Regions from separate parts of the Pseudomonas sp. PGPR N4 genome, predicted to be linked through region 2. Evidence: riboswitches for the same ligand, from Rfam matches in the RefSeq annotation. Region 2 holds a riboswitch; each other region holds the start of a gene.
The links. Region 2 has a riboswitch for cobalamin ahead of cobW (cobalamin biosynthesis protein CobW). Riboswitches for the same ligand answer to the same signal wherever they lie in the genome.
Positions count from the first base shown of each region.

Region 1: another riboswitch for cobalamin. It lies ahead of AC58X1_RS04755 (TonB-dependent receptor); the one in region 2 lies ahead of cobW (cobalamin biosynthesis protein CobW).
Region 3: another riboswitch for cobalamin. It lies ahead of cobO (cob(I)yrinic acid a,c-diamide adenosyltransferase); the one in region 2 lies ahead of cobW (cobalamin biosynthesis protein CobW).

Region 1 covers NZ_JCAUKV010000001.1:1,072,294-1,076,599, reverse strand. The annotation lists gene AC58X1_RS04760 (acetyltransferase domain-containing protein) at 1-5, opposite strand, end outside; gene AC58X1_RS04755 (TonB-dependent receptor) at 146-2,269, opposite strand; cobalamin riboswitch at 2,382-2,585, opposite strand; gene AC58X1_RS04750 (outer membrane beta-barrel protein) at 2,749-3,495, shown strand; gene AC58X1_RS04745 (GNAT family N-acetyltransferase) at 3,553-4,122, opposite strand; gene AC58X1_RS04740 (carboxymuconolactone decarboxylase family protein) at 4,200-4,306, opposite strand, start outside.
Region 2 covers NZ_JCAUKV010000001.1:486,199-490,504, reverse strand. The annotation lists gene cobN (cobaltochelatase subunit CobN) at 1-1,384, opposite strand, end outside; gene cobW (cobalamin biosynthesis protein CobW) at 1,388-2,455, opposite strand; cobalamin riboswitch at 2,558-2,754, opposite strand; cobalamin riboswitch at 2,872-3,095, shown strand; gene AC58X1_RS02125 (CbtB domain-containing protein) at 3,195-3,380, shown strand; gene AC58X1_RS02120 (CbtA family protein) at 3,391-4,080, shown strand; gene AC58X1_RS02115 (cobalamin biosynthesis protein) at 4,080-4,306, shown strand, end outside.
Region 3 covers NZ_JCAUKV010000001.1:2,087,649-2,091,954, forward strand. The annotation lists gene cbiB (adenosylcobinamide-phosphate synthase CbiB) at 1-20, opposite strand, end outside; gene bluB (5,6-dimethylbenzimidazole synthase) at 17-667, opposite strand; gene AC58X1_RS09380 (cobyrinic acid a,c-diamide synthase CobB) at 664-1,959, opposite strand; gene cobO (cob(I)yrinic acid a,c-diamide adenosyltransferase) at 1,956-2,567, opposite strand; cobalamin riboswitch at 2,687-2,839, opposite strand; gene AC58X1_RS09390 (hypothetical protein) at 2,990-3,568, shown strand; gene AC58X1_RS09395 (PQQ-dependent sugar dehydrogenase) at 3,650-4,306, shown strand, end outside.

The DNA of each region.
Region 1 (4,306 bases), 590 kb from region 2:
GTCATGAAAATTCGCTGGTGAGGTTTCGTGTAACGTTATCTTATAACGATTGGTTTTCCTGTTGAAAGTCTTTTGTCGGTGAGCGTAGTGCCCATGAAGGCCCTGGCTAGCCCGTTGCAGCGCGGCCAGCCAGGGTGAATCGTGTTTAGAAGCTGTAGTCCAGCGTGGCGAAATACGAGCGTGGTGCGCCCAGCAGCCACTGCTCGCCGCTGTAGGCGGCCGTCACGTAGTTGCGGTTTAGCAGGTTGTTCAACTGCAGGCCCAGGCGCACGTCAGGCAGCACTTGCCAGCCCAGGTTGGCATCGACCACGGTGTAGCTGGGGATGCTCTGGCTATTGCCGGTGTCGGCGTAACGCGTGTCGACATAACGCAGGCCGACGCCGGCATCGACGTCCTGGCCAAAGCCTTTGCTCAGCCACAGGTTGGCACTGCGTCGCGGCACATTGGCCGGGCGTTTGCCGCTGCGGTCGGTGGCAACGCCTGCCACGCTTTCATTGAAGTCGTCGTACTTGGCCCGTAGCAGCGCGGCGTTGGCCGACAGCTGCCACTGGTTGGCCAAGGCCAATTCGAGGGTCGCTTCCAGGCCATCGGAGGTCTGCTGGCCGGCCTGTTGCGGTTGATGGCTGACAGGGTCGTCGACCAGCAGCTTTTTCTTGACGATGTGATAAGCGGCCAAGGTCCACTCGCCACGGCCATCAAGAAAGCGCTGCTTGACGCCAAGTTCGGTCTGGCGCGCTTCGGTCAGGTCGAAGTTCATCTGTGCCGGGCTGAGGCTGACCAGGTTTTCCACACCGTCTTCACTGGTCGAGTACTGGCCGTACAGCGCCAGGTCCGGCGTCAGCGCATAGACCAGCCCTGCGCGCCAGTTGCCGCCGCTGAGACTGCGGTCGGTGCGGCTGCCGTCGACCAGGTTATCGCGCTCGATGTGGTTTTGATCACGGCGAATACCGGTGACCAGCGACAGCTGCTCAGTCAACTGCGTGCGGTTTTCGGCGAACAGCGCTGCGCTGTGGGTGGTACTGAACGAGCGCGGTTGCAGCGGCGTGGCGCTGACGAACTGGCCGGGCGCGGGCTGCCACGGGTCAATGTAGTCGTTGCCGATATCGTTGTAGGGCCAGTTGTTGGTCAGGCGGAAGCGGATCTTGTTGTATTCGGCGCCCACCACGGTCGTGCTGGCCAGGCCAAACAGGCTGTGCTGGAAGGTGAAGCTCTGGCGATCACCGATCTGCTCCTGGTTGTGCTTGATCTCGAGAAAGCCATTGCGCAGCAGTTGGCCGACGTCTGCGTCCCAGTTGTAGTTTTCGGCGTTGCGCCAGTGGCGACGGCTCTTGATGTAATAGAGCTGGTTGCTGGCGCTGACGTTGTCGCTGATAGCCCACTCGCTGCTCAGGCGGGTCCATTCATCGTGGTAGCGCAATTCGGCGTCACGCACGTTGTAGTTCTTGTCGCGCAGGCTGTCACGGTAGTGCCCGGCAATCAGCGGTGTGCCGAAGTAGTTCATCGGCTCGGCGTCGCCGCGTTCGTGGGCGAGGGTGAAACTCAGGTCTTCGTTGGCATCGAAGCGCAGTGCCAGGCTCAGGGCCAGGTTGCGTGAGTCGCCGCGGTCGATATGGCCATTGCCTTGCTGCTTGTTGATGGTGGCACGGTAGCTGAGGCGCTCGCTCAGGCTGCCGCCGCTGTCCAGGCCCAGTTGCTGGCGGTCCCATGAGCCGTAGCCCAGGCGCAGCTGGTTGTGGATCTCGCCTTGCACGGGCTTTTTCGGGATGACGTTGACCACCGCGCCGGTGGCGCCTTCGCCGTATAACACCGACGCCGGACCGCGCAGCACTTCGATACGTTCGACCAGCCATGGGGCGACCGGGAAAGTCTGGGTGCCGGCACCGGTGTACAGGCGCGCGCCGTCGAACAGGGTCATCACCGAACCATGGCCGTTGAAGCCGCGTGCGCTGAGGCCAGTGCCGCCATCGCCTGGGGTGCCGATGGAGGTGATACCGGGGGTGCGGGTGACCGCATCCTGCACGGTGAGGTTGCTGCGCTGCTGGATCTGTTCGGCGCTAAGGCTGCTGACACTGGCTGGTGTTTCGAAGGCAGTCAGGCCGAGGCGCGAGCCGGTCTCGCTGCTGCTGGTGAGGTCGGCGCTTGCGTCGCGGCGTTCGCTGATCGCGATAGAGGGCAGGGCGACGACCTTGCTCGTCGGCTCTGCGGCCACGGCTGGCGAAGCGGCGGCAATGCAGGCCGCCAGAAGAGTAAAGGTATTGGTACGGGACATGTCGTTCCACTGGTGCAGGAAGTAAGGATCCCGGTGGAAACAACGCAAAGACAAGCGGGCACGAACGCTGGGCGCACGCGCAAACCGGCCTGCGCCCGCCCACCGCGGGTTTGCCAACTGAAAGTTGCAGGCCGGTCTCCGGGCTTGCGAGGGCTGGAAACCTTCACCTTCCCGTGCACGGGCACAGTGGTGTGTCGAAGGTTTCACTCGCTTACCGTTGCGGGGGCAGCGCCGGACTAGTCATGCAGATGACGCACCGGCTTCCCGTTTCACCCTGCGCACGGCGGCGCAGGACACCTGAAACTGGCGCGCATCTGAGCATCGAAAGTGGCCTTAGTCAAACCTTGGCGCTAAGAAAAATTTGTGACGCATTAGAGGTTTGCGAGTTTTTACTGATTCTTTTTCGAACTTTTCACATTTGGTGTGCATCGAACCGCTCGATTGTCACAGAAACACCCACGTCATGGAGACCTTTACCAATGTCCACCCGTAACCTGTTGCGTCATTCTTGCCTGCTGGCCCTGATCGCTGCCCCGCTTGCTGCCAGCGCTGCGCCAAGTACCGATCCGCTGTTCACTTTCGGCCTGCTCGGCAGCTACGACAAATTCAAGTTCGAAGGCGGTTCTGAATCGGAGACCGATCACCTCGGTCAAGGTGGCCTGTTCGCCAACTATGGCAACAAGATGACCGCCGAATCCGGTTTCATCTACCAGATTGGCGCGGACGCCAAGTATGGCAAGAAGAGCGACAACAAGCTCAAGGAGGCCAAGGTTGATCTGGACCTGGGCTGGCGTGCTGCGATGGACGCGCGCAACTTCCTCGACTTCACCGTGGGCGGTGGTTATGACTGGTCGCGCTTCGAACCAGAGCTCAACGACCTGGATACCGAGCTGACCTACAAGTCGCCGTTCGCCAAGGCTGCCGTCGGCTACAACCACCAGTTCGATGCTTCGACGCTGCGCGTGGAAGTCGGTGCCCGCCGCACCCTCGACGGCCGCGCCAAGCTCAAGGTCGACGATTTCGGCAGCGACACCGTCGATATGAAAGACCGCACCAACCCTTATGCCGAAGTCAGCCTGCTGATGAACCAGCAGGGCGGTATGCCCATTTACGGCAGCGTCTACTACACCCGCACCGAGTACAAACTCGATGAAGAGTCGGATGCAGCCGACAATACCAAGCTCAAGCGTGATGAGTTCGGCGTGAAGGTAGGTCTGGCGTTCTGATTCAGCGCGTTAGCAGGGGGCCGCATAGCGGTCCCCGTTTTCTACGCAGATCCGCGGCTACTTGCCACGCCGCCGCGACACCCGCGCTTCAATGTTCTTGCGCCCGATCAGCAGCGCAGGTTTCTCCACCACCGGCTCATCCGCCAGCCATTTGTACATCACCAGGCAATCCACCAGCCCCAGCCGGGCATGCCTGTAGGCCTTGGGCAGGCGGCCGACTTCATCGAAGCCAAGCTTGCGCCACAGCGCTACGGCAACCTCGTTACTCGCCACCACCGAATTGAACTGCAACGCCAGAAACCCTTCCTGACGGGCAAGCTTCTGCGAGTGCTCGCACATCAGCCTGGCCACGCCACGCCCGCGTGCAGCCGGGCATACCATGTAACCACAATTACCCACATGGGCGCCGGGTCCGGCGGCATTGGCTTTGAGGTAATACGAGCCAAGCAGCTCGCCGTCCTGCTCCGCCACCAGCGTATGCAGCGGTGCCTCCAGCCACAGCTGGCGCGCCTGCTCGAAGCTGATCTGCGGGTCGAAGGCGTAGGTTTCGCGGGCCTGGACGATGCTTTGCAAGGTGGGCCAGAAAGCCTCGAAGTCGGCGGCGGTCATGGGGCGAATGTGGATCATGGCGGTACCTGCACGGGCTGAGCCGGCAAGTCTGGTGGTGCAGGCGCCGCCGCGCAAGTGCGGCGACGCCGACAGGCTTACTCGTCGGCTTTGCCCAGCGCATCCAGAGCTCGGGTCGAATAGACCAGCGCTGCTCCAGCGTTCATTGCCACGGCGACACCGAGCGCCTCGGCGATCTGCTCGC
Region 2 (4,306 bases):
ACGCGGCCTGGTAGTCGGCCAGGCTCAGGCTCTGCGCGCATGGGCGCTGATCGAGGTTGTCGAGGTCGTTGGTCACGCCGCCGAGCAAGTGCTGGATCAGCGCGGTGCCGGTGGCCGGCAGCTCGTCCAGCGGATAACCCGCAGCGCGCATCGCCTCAAGGATGTTCAAGGCCGCCCCCGGCGTGTCCAGGCCGACACCGTTACCAATCCGGCCATCGCGGGTCGGATAGTTGGCGAGGATCAGCGCGACACGCTTTTGCCCATTCGGCAAGCGCGCCAGCGCGACCCAGCGACGGCCCAGCTCGGCGACGAAGTCCATGCGTTCCGGGTGGGCGCGATAGCACACCACATCCGCCTGGCTGCGTTCACTGCGCCAGGCCAGGTCCTTGAAGCTGACCGGCCGGGTGATGATCCGCCCGTCCAGCTCCGGCAACACGATGTGCATGGCCAGATCGCGGCCGCCGAGGCCCTGCTCGCTGGTTTCCCAGCCCAATTGATTGTCCTGCGCGCAGATCGCCTGCAACACCGGTACATCCCGGCGCAGCGGCCGCGCGTTGGGGCGCTCGGGGCTGGACAAGGCAAAGCCAGTGGTGTTGATCACCACCTCGGCCTGGACCTCATCCATCCACGCTTCAACCTGATCGAGACAGGCCCGCTCTTTGAGGCTGGCTACAGCGATCGGCAACGGGTTGAGCCCCGCCATCTGCAGCCGCTGACAGAACACGTCGATGAACGCGGTGTTGGCCGCCTGCAGGTGCGAGCGGTAGAACAGCAGCGGCGCCACCGGCAGCGCAGGATCCCAGTCGGCGTACCAGTCCGGCAACTGCGCACTGGCCTTGGCTGGGTGGTAGACCACGGTACGGGCCAGCGCTTCCGGCTCCTGCCAGGCATAGTCGCGCTGGAACCACAGGTTGCCCACGCAGTTGAACAGATTCAGCGCGTTGGCCTTGCCGCCCTGGCGCAGGTAGTGCCACAGGCGCTCGGCCTGGTCGCTGCTGACCGTGCTCAAACCGGTGAGCTCGGGGTCAGGCCGATCATCGCCCGGGACCATGATCACCTGAACACCGCGCGCCGCCAGCTCGACCAACTGCTCGATGCCGTAGCGCCAGTAGCCAACGCCGCCGTGCAGTGATACCAGGATCAACTTTGCATGGCGCAGCACCTGGTCGACATACAGGTCGACCGAGGCATGGTTTTGCACCTGCATGGGATTGGCCAGGCGCACGCTGGGGTAGTCGCCAGGCAGCTGTTCCGCGGTTTCGGCCAGCAGCGCCAGGTGCGAGTCACCGCTGCACAGAATGACCAGTTCGGCGGCAGTCTGGCCGAGGTCGGCAATACTGTCGTCCGGGACAAAACCACCGGGCTGGGTGCGCAACAGGTGCATGGATCAGGCTTCCAGAGCCTGACGCAGACGGGCTTCGAGCTGAATGGCGTCAAGCTCCTGGCCAATCAGTACCAGGCGCGTGATGCGCGCCTCGTCAGCGCCCCAGGCCCGGTCGAAATGCTTGTCGAAGCGGGTCCCTACGCCCTGGATCAGCAGACGCATCGGCTTGCCCGGGATGGCTGCAAAGCCTTTCACGCGCAGGATGCCAAACTCCACTACCAATTGGTTGAGGGCCGCCAGCAGCAAGCGCTCATCGGCCTCTGGCAAATCCAGCGAGATCGAGTCGAAGGCATCATGGTCGTGATCGTCATGATCATCGTCGTCATGGTGGCTGTCATGATGAGTTCGGCGCCCATCAATGTGCGCTTCCGATTCGGCACCCAGGCCCAGCAGCACATCCAGCGGCAGGCGGCCGCTGCTGGCTTCGATGACCTTGACCGCCGGCGGCAGCTCTTCGGAGACTTCGGCGCGAACCTTGGCCAGGCCTTCGGCGTCGATCAGGTCGGCCTTGTTCAGCACCACCAGGTCAGCGCTGGCCAGCTGGTCGGCAAACAGTTCGTGCAGCGGCGACTCATGATCAAGGTTCGGGTCGAGCTTGCGCTGTGCATCGACCTGGTCTGGGAACGCTGCGAAGGTACCGGCAGCCACTGCCGGGCTGTCGACCACGGTGATCACCGCATCGACCGTGCAGGCGTTGCGGATTTCTGGCCACTGGAAGGCTTGCACCAGCGGTTTGGGCAAGGCCAGGCCGCTGGTTTCGATCAGGATGTGGTCCAGATCGCCGCGACGTGCCACCAGCTCACGCATGACCGGGAAGAACTCTTCCTGCACGGTGCAGCACAGGCAGCCGTTGGCCAGCTCGAAGACACGCCCGTAGGCTTCTTCTTCGGTGCAGCCGATGGTGCATTGTTTGAGGATTTCGCCGTCGATACCGAGCTCGCCGAACTCGTTGACGATCACCGCGATGCGCCTGCCCTGGGCGTTGTCGAGCATGTGCCGCAGCAACGTGGTTTTGCCCGAGCCGAGGAAGCCGGTGACGATGGTGACGGGGAGTTTGGCCAGTGTTTTCATGGATGCGTGTGCCCTTGGCAGAATGGCGCGGGCATGCAGGACGAGCGCCGCAGGCTGTCACAGCCGGGCTTGTTCGCCTCCGGATCACCCCGCCCGGATTAAAGTCGAAATCGTCTCGAGGCAGGTCTCCTGGCTTGCACCGCACCGGCGCCGGGCCGGTTGGATGACGCCTTCCCGCGCAAGGCGCAGTGGCTGTGTCGATCCTGATCAGTGCTTACAGTTGCGGGGGCAGCCGCGGCTTGACCGCGTTCCCGTCTTAGCTCCGGCCACGCCGGAGAACCTCGAAGCAGACAAGGCTACGCACCCCGGCGGCAAGCTGCAAGCGGCTTTAGGGGCTGTCATCTGCCATATATAGGCGGCTGAATGCACGCTGGCGTGCAACTTGTCACTTGCAGCGCGCCGCTGCGGCATGGTTTGCTAGCGCCTTGCGTTCAGGTGCCCCCTATGGGGTGAAACGGGAAACCGGTGCGTCGCTGGCCTCAATGGAGAGCCCGACTACTCCGGTGCTGCCCCCGCAACGGTAAGCGAGCGAAGTGTCTTGACCACTGTGCCAGGATGTAGGGCATGGGAAGGTGACGCTTTTCAAGGAGCCCTGCTCCTCCTCGTGAGCCCGGAGACCGGCCTGCGTAGTCGAATATCAACACCCCGCGGTGGGCGGGCGCTGTCGCATTGCCCTGGGCCATCCATGCCCGGGGCCGGTGCGCTTGCCCCCTGCCTATAACAAGCAGAGGATTGCGTCATGCCCATCACCAGTGCCAAACACAGCATCGCCACCCCCGTCAGCCTCAGTCAACGCCTGGTCATCGCCGTCGGCGCCAGCCTGGTTGGCCTGTGCCTGGTGTACTTCGCCGGTTTCTCGCACATCGAGGCGGTGCACAACGCAGCCCACGATACGCGCCACAGCGCTGCCTTCCCCTGCCACTGAGTAGACTCGCATGATCACGCGCATTGCCCGTACTGCAGGGTTCAGCGGCCTGCTCGCCGCCCTGCTGCTGACCCTGCTGCAAAGCTTCTGGATCAGCCCGTTGATCCTCGAAGCGGAAACCTTCGAGAGCCCAGCGCCGGCTGCCCAGCATGAGCATGGCGACAGCGCCGTTGCTGCCCACGAGCACAGTGCCGAAGCCTGGGCGCCTGAAGACGGCTGGCAGCGCGTGCTGGCCACCACCGGCGGCAACCTGGTGGTTGCAGTCGGCTTTGCCTTGATGCTGGCAGCGCTGTACAGCCTGCGCGAACCCAACCGGGTCGCCACCGGAGCGCTGTGGGGCCTGGCCGGTTTTGCCGTGTTCTGCCTGGCGCCAACGCTGGGCTTGCCGGCCGAGCTGCCGGGCACGGCGGCAGCCGACCTTGGCCAGCGCCAGACCTGGTGGATCGGCACTGCGGCCGCAACTGCGGTCGGCCTGGGCCTGATTGTGTTTGCCCAGCATTGGCTGCTGAAGGTAGTCGGCGTACTGCTGTTGGCGCTGCCACACGTGATCGGCGCGCCGCAGCCGAGCGTGCATGAAAGTCTTGCGCCTGAAGCCCTGGCAACCCAGTTCAAGATCGCCTCGTGGCTGACCAATGCCGCCTTCTGGATTGCCCTGGGCTTGCTCAGTGCGTGGTTGTTCCGCCGCTCGCGGCAGACTTGATGTCTGAGCCGCTACCCGCCGTGTATGTCGGCGTTGGCTGCCGCAAGGGCTGCCCCGCCGACCTGCTTGAAGCGCTGCTGCAACAAAGTCTGGCCAGCCTTGGCTTAACCCTGCATGCAGTGCAGGGCATCGCCAGTATCGAGCTGAAAGTCAGCGAGGCGGGCCTGCATCAACTGGCCGATCGCCTGCAACTGGCGCTGCAGTTTTTTCCCGCAGAGCAGTTGCA
Region 3 (4,306 bases), 1.6 Mb from region 2:
GTCAGCAAGGCCACGCTCATGCGCGTTCTCCCCATTGGTTTTCGTAGAGCATGGCGCTCAGTGGCTGTTGTTCGGCCCAGTTTTCCAGGGCCAGCATCGGTGCTGGGTAAAACGCCTCGACCGGGCCCAGGCAGAGCACCGCCACCGGCTTGGCATCGGCTGGCATGGCCAGCAGCTCGGCCAGTGCCTGCGGGTCGAACAACGATACCCAGCCCATGCCCAGGCCTTCGGCGCGCGCGGCCAGCCAGAGGTTCTGGATCGCGCAGGCGAGCGAGGCCAGGTCCATTTCCGGCAAGGTGCGGCGGCCGAAAATGTGCGCTTCGCGCTTGTCCATCAGCGCTGCCACCCAGAGCTCGGCGCAGTCGTTGATGCCTTCGACCTTGAGCTGCATGAATTCGTCGGAGCGCTCGCCAAGGGCTTCGGCGGTGCGCACCCGCTCCTGCTCGACCAGTGTCTGGATGCGTCCGCGCAAGTCGCGCTGGCTGATGCGGATAAACCGCCACGGTTGCATCAGGCCAACACTGGGGGCCTGATGCGCGGCCGTCAGCAGGCGTGTAAGCACCTGCGGCGCTACTTCGCCACCGGCAAAGTGGCGCATGTCGCGGCGCTCGCCGATCGCCCGGTACACCGCGGCGCGTTCGGCATCGGAGAAGGCATGCTCGCTCATGGTCGCAACAGCGCCGCCGCCGCGTGGGGGTCAGAGGGGAAATAGAAGTGCACGTATGAGGCCGTCAGCCGGCCCAGGCGGTACACCGCCTCGTTGCCGCGGCCGCCGTTGGGGCTGAGGCCACGGGCGATTGGCTCCAGCTCGCTGGTGGTCAACGAGTGGTGATAGGTGTGCCCACGCAGGGTGCCTTCGGGCAGTTCCACCGCTTGCAGGGCCAGTGCTGCCAGGCGCTTCTGCATCACCGCCTCGCCAGTCAACAAACCAACCAGCGCGGCGCGCTCACCGGCAACATCGGTCAGGTTTTCAAGCAGGTAGAGCATGCCGCCGCACTCGGCCAAAAGCGGCTTGCCTGCACTGTGGTGAGCGCGAATCGCGTCCAGCATCGGCGTATTGGCGGCCAGCGCATGGTGGTGCAATTCGGGGTAGCCGCCTGGCAGATAGAGGCTGTCGACCTGCGGCACCTCGCTGTCGTGCAGCGGCGAGAAAAATTCCAGCTGCGCGCCCATGGCCCGCAGCAGGTCGAGGTTGGCGCCATAGATGAAGGCAAACGCTTCGTCCTGCGCTACGCCAATGCGCACCCCAGCCAGCGAGGGCAACGGTGCTGGCAAAGCGGGGCCATCGAAGCTCACCGCTGGCGGCAGCGCTGCATCGCAGCTGCCAGCCAGGGCCTCGGCGGCAGCGTCGAGGCGCTGGTCAAGGTCGTTCAGTTCGCTGGCTTGCACCAGGCCCAGGTGGCGACTGGGCAGCTCGATGCCGCGCTCGCGCGACAGCCCGCCGTACCAGCGCAGGCCTTCGGTCAGGCTGCCTTCAAGTAGTTGCGCGTGGCGCAGGCTGCCAACCCGGTTGGCCAGCACCCCGGCGAACGGCAGATCGGCCTGGTAGCGTGCCAGGCCCAGGGCCAGCGCACCAAAGGTCTGGGCCATGGCGGTACCGTCGATCACCGCCAGCACCGGCACGCCGAAATGGCGCGCCAGATCAGCGCTGGACGGAGTGCCATCGAACAAGCCCATGACCCCTTCGATGAGGATCAGGTCGGCCTCGGCGGCAGCTTCCCAGAGCAGTCGCCGGCTCTCTTGCGCGCCGATCATCCACAGGTCGAGCTGGTACACCGGCGCGCCGCTGGCCCGCTCCAGAATCATTGGGTCGAGAAAGTCCGGACCGCACTTGAACACCCGCACCTTGCGCCCGAGGTTGCGGTGCAGGCGCGCCAGGGCTGCGGTCACGGTGGTCTTGCCCTGCCCGGAAGCGGGCGCTGCGATCAGCACCGCCGGGCACTGGCGCGGGTCACTCATAGTTCCACGCCCTTCTGCGCGCGGATACCGGCCTGGAAGGCGTGCTTGAGCATGCCCATTTCGGTGACGGTGTCGGCCAGTTCGACCATTTCCGGTTTGGCGCCGCGGCCGGTGACGATCACGTGCTGCATTGGCGGACGAGCCTGAATGTCACTGAGCACCTGGTCCAGGTCGAGATAACCATGCTTGAGGGCGATGTTCAGCTCATCCAGCACAACGAAATGAATCGACGGGTCCTGCAGCATTTGCCGCGATACCGCCCAGGCGGCTTCTGCCGCGGCGATGTCGCGCTGGCGGTCCTGGGTTTCCCAGGTAAAGCCCTCGCCCATCACGTGGTAGCGCACCTGCTCGGGGAAACGGCGGAAGAACAGCTCCTCGCCGGTGCTGTTGCGACCCTTGATGAACTGCACCACGCCGCACTGCATGTCATGGCCCAGCGCGCGGGCGAGCATGCCGAAAGCCGAGCTGCTTTTGCCCTTGCCATTACCGGTCAGCACCAGCAGCAGGCCGCATTGATTGGGAGAGTTGGCGATGCGCTCGTCGATGATCGCCTTTTTGCGCTGCATGCGCGCCAGGTGGCGTTCGTCGCGTTCGGGGTTGTCGCTCATAAGGTTCTCCGCAAGTGCCTGCGCGCGCACCGGGCGGCGACAGATCGAAAGGCAGGCAAACGGAGAACGCGCAGGCGCCGTGGCGCAAACCACAGTGAACTGTGCATCACCCTCCGTGATGCCGTTGGCAGTAACAGGCCGGTCTCCGGGCTCGTGAGCGCTACGTACGCGGCTCACCTACCGTTGCGGGGGCAGCGCCGGACTGGTACCGGCTTCCCAGTTTCACCCCGCCAGACCGCAGTCCGCAGGGCACCTGAAACACGCCGCGAAGGTTAGAGGGTTGCACCGGGAGCGTCAATGAAACAAGGCCGGTTTGGCCTGGATCAATGGCCGATTCGACAGTACAGCGCAGACTGCTAGCATTGATATCATATCGCCATCACTGTAGCTGACCGCGATAATCACAATAAGGAGTGCGCAGCATGCAAGGTCTGATCATCAACAACCCGCGCCTGGAGTTTTTGCGTCCTGCCCTGGAGCGCTGGGTCGACTGCATCGATCGCTTCGCCGAACTCAACCATGCCAGCGACGCGCCTTACTGGCATGGCGCAGCGGCCAACGTCGGCCTGCTGGCTGCGGCTGCCTGGCAAGCCGAGCTGGTCGCCCTGACCCAGTTTGCCAGCAGCAAGCAACGCGAAGAAGGCGAGCGCGAAGGCCGTTGTGACCTGGCCATCAGCACCGCCGAGGAGTCGATCCACCTGCACGCCAGCCAGCGCTGGCCGCGCATCGCCCGGCTCGACCTGACCGCCGCCCTGCAAGAAACCACCAGCGCCGCCAAGCCGATTGCCTATGCCAGCCAGCTCAAAGCCGGGGCGCTGTTCGTCAGCCCGTGGAAAGCCGGCCAGCACGCCAGCCCGGAAGAACTCCAGGACCTGGTCGATGACCTGCAAAAGCACACCACCTGCGCCGTGGCCTGGTACTTCCCGTACGCCTATCGCAAGCTGCACAACGAGCTCGGCCAGTATTTCCCTGGTGTTGCATTGCTGTTCAAGCAAGCGTGAAGCAGCCCTGCGCCGCGCCGGGTTGAACCTCGCCCGGCGCCTATGGTTCTGTATGCCATAGCCCTTGTCGAGAGCCCGCCCATGGACAGAATGCGCAGTGCCGTTGTGCTCGCCTTGCTCGCAGGCCTCGGCGGCTGCGGCGAGACCGCCAGCCTCAGAGTCGACGATGGCATCGGCCCCACACCGCAGTTACCGGCGCCAAACAAAACCCTGTTGCCAACCGTCAACGTCGCGCCGGCGGTCGGCTGGCCGCAGGGTGGCAAACCGGTTGCAGCGGCCGGCACTCAGGTTGCGCTATTTGCCGACCATCTCGACCATCCGCGCTGGCTGTATGTGCTGCCCAATGGCGACGTGCTGGTCGCCGAAACCAACGCACCGGCCAAGCCGGACGACGGCAAAGGCCTGCGCGGCTGGTTCATGAAACGAGCCATGTCCATGGCCGGTGCCGGCGTCCCCACCGCCAATCGCATCACCCTGCTGCGCGACCGCGACCATGACGGCGTCGCCGAAACCCGCAGCCGCTTTATCGAAGGGCTCAACTCGCCCTTCGGCATGGTGCTGGTAGGCAAGGACCTGTACATCGCCGACACCGACAAGCTGCTGCGCTTCGATTACGTGACCGATGCGTTGCAGATCGACGGCCGCGGGCAGAAGGTCACCGACCTGCCGGGTGGCACCCTCAATCACCACTGGACCAAGAACGTGATCGCCAGCCCCGACGGGCGCAAGCTGTACGTC